Regions from separate parts of the Paenarthrobacter sp. A20 genome, predicted to be linked through region 3. Evidence: riboswitches for the same ligand, from Rfam matches in the RefSeq annotation. Region 3 holds a riboswitch; each other region holds the start of a gene.
What was found. A riboswitch is a leader RNA that binds a small molecule or an ion and turns the genes downstream of it on or off. The one in region 3 is predicted to bind S-adenosylmethionine.
Positions count from the first base shown of each region.

Region 1: it holds a riboswitch for S-adenosylmethionine, as region 3 does, so the genes downstream of both, J3D46_RS01510 (DUF1737 domain-containing protein) here and J3D46_RS19580 (aminotransferase class V-fold PLP-dependent enzyme) in region 3, are expected to answer to the same signal.
Region 2: it holds a riboswitch for S-adenosylmethionine, as region 3 does, so the genes downstream of both, J3D46_RS10065 (hypothetical protein) here and J3D46_RS19580 (aminotransferase class V-fold PLP-dependent enzyme) in region 3, are expected to answer to the same signal.

Region 1 is NZ_JALJWH010000001.1:315,757-318,011, reverse strand. It holds gene J3D46_RS01520 (O-succinylhomoserine sulfhydrylase) at 1-298, opposite strand, end outside; gene J3D46_RS01515 (rhodanese-like domain-containing protein) at 299-709, opposite strand; gene J3D46_RS01510 (DUF1737 domain-containing protein) at 706-972, opposite strand; SAM riboswitch class IV at 986-1,097, opposite strand; gene J3D46_RS01505 (SulP family inorganic anion transporter) at 1,184-2,255, opposite strand, start outside.
Region 2 is NZ_JALJWH010000001.1:2,111,169-2,113,423, reverse strand. It holds gene J3D46_RS10070 (sodium:solute symporter) at 1-537, shown strand, start outside; SAM riboswitch class IV at 652-771, shown strand; gene J3D46_RS10065 (hypothetical protein) at 788-1,114, shown strand; gene J3D46_RS10060 (hypothetical protein) at 1,111-1,299, opposite strand; gene J3D46_RS10055 (VIT1/CCC1 transporter family protein) at 1,531-2,255, shown strand, end outside.
Region 3 is NZ_JALJWH010000001.1:4,213,815-4,216,069, forward strand. It holds gene J3D46_RS19570 (ribosome small subunit-dependent GTPase A) at 1-125, shown strand, start outside; gene hisN (histidinol-phosphatase) at 180-992, shown strand; SAM riboswitch class IV at 1,178-1,291, shown strand; gene J3D46_RS19580 (aminotransferase class V-fold PLP-dependent enzyme) at 1,324-2,255, shown strand, end outside.

The sequences.
Region 1 (2,255 bases), 3.9 Mb from region 3:
CACCCAAGGCGGTGAAGACTGCGGACATACCGGACGCGGTGGCGAAGCATGCCTCGGTTCCTTCGAGCAGGCGCAAGCGCTCCTGGAACGTGGCCACGGAAGGGTTGCCATAGCGGGAGTAGACGAAACGTTCGTCCTCACCGGTGAAGGCCCGTTCGGCAGCTGCGGCGGATTCGTAAACGAAGCCGGAGTTCAGGAACACGGGTTCGGCCGTTTCCTGGAAATTTGTGCGGTCAAGGCCGCCGCGGACGGCCTGGGTGTCAGGGCTCCAGCCGGCGGCGTCGGGATTGAACGTCACTTACTCGGTCCCCAGATTCGTCGGCAGGCCACGGTTCTTCCAACCATTGACCGTGCGCTCCCCGTAGCGGTCCGGTTCGCCTTCGAAGCCCTCAAGGACGTTATAGGCAGTGAAACCGGCCTGCGTTGCAGCGATGGCGGCGGAGATTGAGCGCTGGCCCGAGCGGCAAATGAAGACGAGCTCCACGGTGTCGTCCTCGGGCGCCTGCTGCTGCAGGTCCTCGATGAAACGGGAATTGGGGATGCCGCCAGCGAGGTTCCACTGGATGAACAGGGGATCGTTCTCGGTTGCCTTGGTGTCCGGGATACCGATGTGGGCCCACTCGCCCTCGGTGCGTACATCCACCAGGATGGCGCCTTCTTCAAGCTTGGCCCACGCGTCCTGCGGGGTCAGGTCACCTGCGTAGCTCATGCGTGGCCCTCGAATGCTTCTTCGTCGTCGTAGTTCTCCAACTGGTCAACGGCGTTGGCGACGGCGGCATCCGCAGTGGCAATCGCGGCCGGAAGGACGACGGCCTGGGCAACGATGACGTCGGTGCCATTGAATGTGGCGGCCGGGCTGCCGTGGAGTACGTAGCCTTCTGCCAGCGAGTTGTGGATACGCTCGCAGAAATCACGGGTATCCGGGCCTGTAATCAGGCGGTAAGAGAGTTTTTCTTCAGTGGGTTCAGGCATTGCTGGTGCTCCTCAGTCACGCTTGCAGTTCGAGTTGTCGATACGCCGAGTAGTCACCTGAGGCACCCCGCCGGAGAGAGGGTTGCCGACCAGCAAGTCAGGGCTTTGCGCTGGTACTCATTACTCAAGAAAAACGTAACATCCGCGGGCGTCGGGCTGCACTTGCACGTACCTGCACCCTCGTCATGTTGCGTAATCGGAGAGGCTGGAGCTATTCGCGCCTGAGCGCGCGCACCGCAGCCCCGACAGTGGGGAAGAAATGGGCGGGTGTGAAACGGGCCGCTGTGCCCAAGCGGATCAACTTGTCCTTCACCGGTCCTTTGAGCTCGGCGAACACCAAGTCCACGCCTTTGCTTGCGAGCCATTCGTCCAGCGTGACCAGATCGTCCAGGGCTGTGGTGTCGATCCCGGTGATGGGCTCAGCGGCGAGGACGACGTGGGTAATGGGATGTTCGCCCTCGTCAAGGGATTCGTCCAGTTGCTCGCGAACGAAGGTTGCCAGGACCTGTCCGTTCCCGAAGAACAGGGGCGCATCGAAGCGCAAAATCAGGAGGCCGGGGATGCGTTCGGCACCAGGGTGCCTCTCGAGGTCGTGGTAGCCGGGCAGGCCCTCCTCGGAGCCGAGCTCTGTTCGATACGGGTCCCACGCCCTGCGTACGAAATCCAGGAGCGCCAAGGCTACGGCTACGACGATGCCCTGGAGAACGCCCACTGTGAGAACTCCCAGGAACGCGGCGAGCATTACTACGGATTCACTCCGGCTCATGCTCAGGAGCCGCCGGACGCCTGCTGGATCGGCCAAGGCAATCGCCGCCGCAATCACGACGGCGGCCAGAGTTGCCGAAGGCAGATACGCGGTCACGCCCGGAGCCAACAGCATGAAGGCCAGCACCAGCACCGCTCCCACAACGCCGGTCATCTGGGACTTGGCACCAGCGTCCACGGCGACAGGGGTTCGGGAGGCGCTGCCGGAGATCGGGAATCCCCCCAGCAAGCCGGTGGCAGCATTGGCCGCCCCGAGCGCTGCCATCTCCCGGTTGCCGGACACCCGCTTGCCTTCCTTCGCGGCCAGGGTTTGGGACAGCACTCCCGTATCCGCGAAGACCATGAGCGCAATGCCGGCAGCGGCGGGCAGCAACGTTAACGCGTCTGCCCAGCCAATGCCGCCAAGCGCGGGCATCGGCAGGCCCTGGGGCAATTCCCCGGTGACCTTGACGTCGTCGTTGAGGCCCCAGACCGCCGTCGCAACGCAGGAGCCAACCACCGCCAGCAGGACGCCCGGA
Region 2 (2,255 bases), 2.1 Mb from region 3:
GCCGCGGCAACGGTGGCACGTGCAGACGTCGTCCCGTTCGTGGCCAGCTGGTTCGGCAAGACCATCAACACTGATGACACGGAGAACCCCGAGCACGACGTCAAGGCCAACCGCTACTGGGTACTTGGCCTCGGTATCGTAGCCGTGCTGATTTCCATGGCTGCGCAGGACGTGGTTGTCGCCCTCACCATCGCCTACGACATCCTGGTAGGTGGCCTCCTGGTGGCAATCCTGGGCGGCCTGGTGTGGAAGCGCGGCACGGGCATCGCCGCCGCGTGGTCCATGGCAGTGGGCTCGGTGCTGACGCTTGTCCTGCTGATCTTCTTCGCCGTTGGAGTCATTCCCAGCGCTGACGGCGTCTACGCCAACGAGCCGATCTACTTCGGCCTCGCGGCTTCCTTCATCGCCTACGTAGTGATCTCGCTGCTCACCCCGCCCACGGATCCCGCGGTTCGCGAGGCATGGGACAAGCGCGTCGCAGGTGCTGTCTCGGAAGAGCTGCCGCCGGAGGCCCACCCGGTCAGCAGCCACAAGTAAAAGTGCACGGCAAGTAACAGAGCAACGTTCGACGGCGGCGCCACCCCTTTTCGGGGAGGCGTCGCCGTTGTTTCGTCCCCGGGAAGAACGCCCGGTGGGGTAGGGTTGTCCCAGCTTCAAGAGATGTGGTGCCAAGCTCCGACTGGCCACACACCAACCCCATGTTCACGGGTGGTTCGGATGAGGAAGCGGCCCGTCCCGGACCAGAGACAACCGAGCGGGCAAGAGCACTCCACTGAGGAGCAGTCCCTTGCCGTACCAAGGCGATACCACCCAGGCATCCACGCCGGCCGCAAGTGCGCCGGCCACAGGAACCCCTGCCAAAACCGCAGCCCGCACGGTCACGGTGATTCCCGCCGTCGACCTTTTCCTGGGCACGGTGACCATCATCTCCAACGCCGGTACGGCGCGGTTTGGGCATCCCGAACCGCACTTGATCACCCGGGCCCTGACGCAGGCTGTCCGGCCGACGCAATGGTGTGCGGCCTCAAGGACCCTGACGGTGACCGTTGCTGCCGCCGGAAAGCGCGAGGGCGTGCAGCGGCACTTCCCTCTCTGCCCGTGGGAGCAGGCCTAGTTCCCTTCGTCCTCCTCGCGGAAGTCCTCGGTTTCATCGATCGGGACGACGCGTTCGTCGTCCTCCGGGGCGTCCACCTCTTCCACCCAGGCTTCGTCCACTTCCTGATCCTCGGCGTAGTCATAGGCTGGGTCCGACTCGATGGTCGCCCGCGGGTGGCTGGCGTGTGATTCGGTGGTGTCCATAATGCAACCTCCGTCTCGTGGGCCGGTCAAAGCCCGGTAACCGGAAAACGGGGAGCTCCCCGCTCCTGTCCTTCCATCTGAGCACCGCCTCAGTCGAGGGTCAAGGGTGCCCGGAATTACGGTGCGCCGAACATTCCAGTTGAGGAATACCAGCCAAAAATCCCCGCCAATAAGCGGTAGTGTGGGGCGTGCAATGGGGCCGAAACCACCCCACCCAGCACAGGAGAGAAAGTGCAACAGCACCAGGAATCCCCCGGTTCGTCGAGCCCGGCTCCGGACCCCGCCACCGAAAACACGGCCCCCGAAACAACGGCCGTCGCCAGCGTAGCCTCGAAAAATGATGCATCCCCGTCGTCCTCGGACATCCGCCGCTGGCGTCAGTATCTGGCCGATGAGCGCGCCGAGGCTGCCGTCTATCGCGAACTCGCCCAGAGGCGCGACGGCGAAGAACGCCAAATCCTCCTGGCCCTGGCCGAAGCCGAAGGGCGTCACGAGGCCCACTGGCTCAAGCTCCTGGGCGAGCACGCCGGAATGCCCAAGGCCGCCTCAACCCGCAGCCAGTTCCTGGGCTTCCTGGCCCGCAACTTCGGGTCCGTGTTTGTGCTGGCGCTGGCCCAGCGTGCAGAGGGCCGCTCCCCCTACGGCACCGAACCGGCGGCAACAGCAGCCATGGTGGCCGATGAGCAGATCCACGAAGAAGTGGTCCGGGGCCTGGCCACGCGTGGACGCAACAGGCTCTCCGGCACTTTCCGCGCTGCTGTCTTCGGCGCAAACGATGGCTTGGTCAGCAACCTTTCGCTGGTCATGGGCATGGCCGCAACCGGCGTGCCCAGCCCTGTCGTGCTGATGAGCGGCGTCGCAGGCCTGTTGGCCGGGGCGTTGTCCATGGGCGCCGGCGAGTACGTTTCTGTGCGCTCCCAGCGGGAATTGCTTAACGCCACGTTGCCCACTCAGGC
Region 3 (2,255 bases):
CCTGGGTGAACGAAGGCCATGCAGGGCCCTCCGGTGTGGCCCGGCTGGCTTCCTTGCGCCGCCTGCTGGGTGCGGACCCCCGGCTTGAAGCCAAAGAGGCCAAGGAACTGGGCACCGTCAACTGATCCTTACGGCGCCACGTCCCCACCGCAGCTGATGATTCAGGATAGTTTGGTGGCATGACCCATCCCGTTTCCACCTACAACGATGACCTGCGCCTTGCCCACGTCCTCGCTGATTCAGTCGACGCCCAGACCATGGACCGCTTCAAGGCACTGGACCTGCAGATCGAAACCAAGCCAGACCTCACACCAGTCACCGATGCCGACAAGGCCGCTGAGGAAGCAATCAGGGGTCAGCTGTCCCGCTCCCGGCCGAGGGACGCCGTCCTGGGCGAGGAGTTTGGCAGCAGCGGCCATGGCTCACGGCGTTGGATCATAGATCCCATTGACGGGACCAAGAACTTCGTCCGCGGCGTGCCGGTCTGGGCAACGTTGATCGCCCTCGTTGACGAGGGAGAACCTGTTGTCGGCGTCGTCAGCGCACCGGCATTGGGCAAGCGCTGGTGGGCGGCCAAGGACATGGGCGCCTACATGGGCCGCTCCCTCGCGTCCGCTACGCGCCTGAAGGTCTCGAACGTTTCCCGGTTGGCCGACGCTTCGATGTCGTATTCAAGCCTGTCCGGGTGGAAGCAGCGAGGAAACCTCGACGAGTTCATGGGGCTCACCGAAGACATCTGGCGAACCCGAGCCTACGGTGACTTCTGGTCCTACTGTCTGGTGGCCGAAGGCGCCGTGGACATCGCCTGCGAGCCGGAGTTGAACCTCTACGACATGGCAGCACTCGTCCCGATCGTTACCGAGGCCGGTGGCCGTTTTACTTCCTTGGAAGGCGAAGACGGCCCCTTCGGCGGCAACGCCCTGGCCACCAACTCGATCCTGCACTCCGAGGTCCTCAAACGGCTCAACCCGGGGCTGGACGACCTCCTCTAAGGCACAGTTGCGGACGGTCGCGGCCGCGCGCGTTTTCCGAATTTTCGACGGCGGATTCCCCCCTTTGGGGGTGTCCGCCGTTTTTTCTTCGCCGGATCACCTCATTCGGCCACCGACGTAACAAAGCGCTTAACAATGCGAATCAGCTTTGGAGCGGTCCCGGGCAGTGCCCTAACCTTGTTACAGGTCACGAGTGCCAGCGCTAAACCCCGGTTTGCTGGCCGGCAACCCTCCATTCGCGGTGGGGTGCCCCGGGTGACGACCCGGCCGGTCCGGAACGGATGCGGCAAGCGCGGATCCCCCTATGGGGGTCCCTCTTGAGTGAGGTCCCATGAGCACTGTCACGTTCGACTCAAACATCATTCCTTCTCTTGCCGAAGAAACCCCGGCGCAGGCTGCCGCCGCTTCAAGGCCGCTCTCCGCAGTCACGGGTGCAGAGTTACAGGCTCCGCTGATCCAGGGCGGGCATGTTCGGTACGCCAACCTCGATTACGGAGCATCGGCGCCTGCCCTGACCATCGTTTCTGCATACCTCAACGAAGTCCTGCCGTACTATGCGAGCGTTCACCGCGGTGCGGGTTATGCGTCCCAGATCAGCACGTCAGTCTACGAAAATTCGCGGAACATCGTCCGTGAATTCGTCGGAGGACGCCCCGACGACTCCGTGATCTTCACCCGTAATACCACCGACTCCTTGAATCTTCTCGCGGGATGCCTCCCGCAGGTTGACAGCCTACCGACGGGCGAAGTCCTGTATCTGGACATCGAACACCACGCCAACCTCCTTCCATGGCAGGGTGTCCCGCACCGCAGCGTCGTCGCAGCGTCTACCTTGACAGCAACACTGGACAGGCTCCGCACGGAGTTGGCCCAGGGCGGAGTAAGCCTGCTTGCCGTGACAGGTGCCTCGAACGTCACCGGCGAAATCCTTCCCATCGCGCAACTAGCTTCCCTGGCCCACGAATACGGCGCCCGTATCGTGGTGGACGCGGCCCAGCTCGCACCGCACCGCCGGATCAACATCACCGAGGCGGACGTCGACTACATCGTCTTCTCCGGACACAAGCTGTACGCACCGTTCGGCGCTGGTGTCGTGGTTGGTCGCCCGGATTGGCTCGACGCCGGAACGCCGCACCTGGCCGGCGGCGGGGCCGTCCGTGAAGCCCGCCTGGACTCCGTCAGCTGGGCAACCGGTCCCGCCCGCCACGAGGGTGGCTCGCCCAACGTCCTGGGTGCGGCAACCCTCGCCCGCGCCACCCAGGT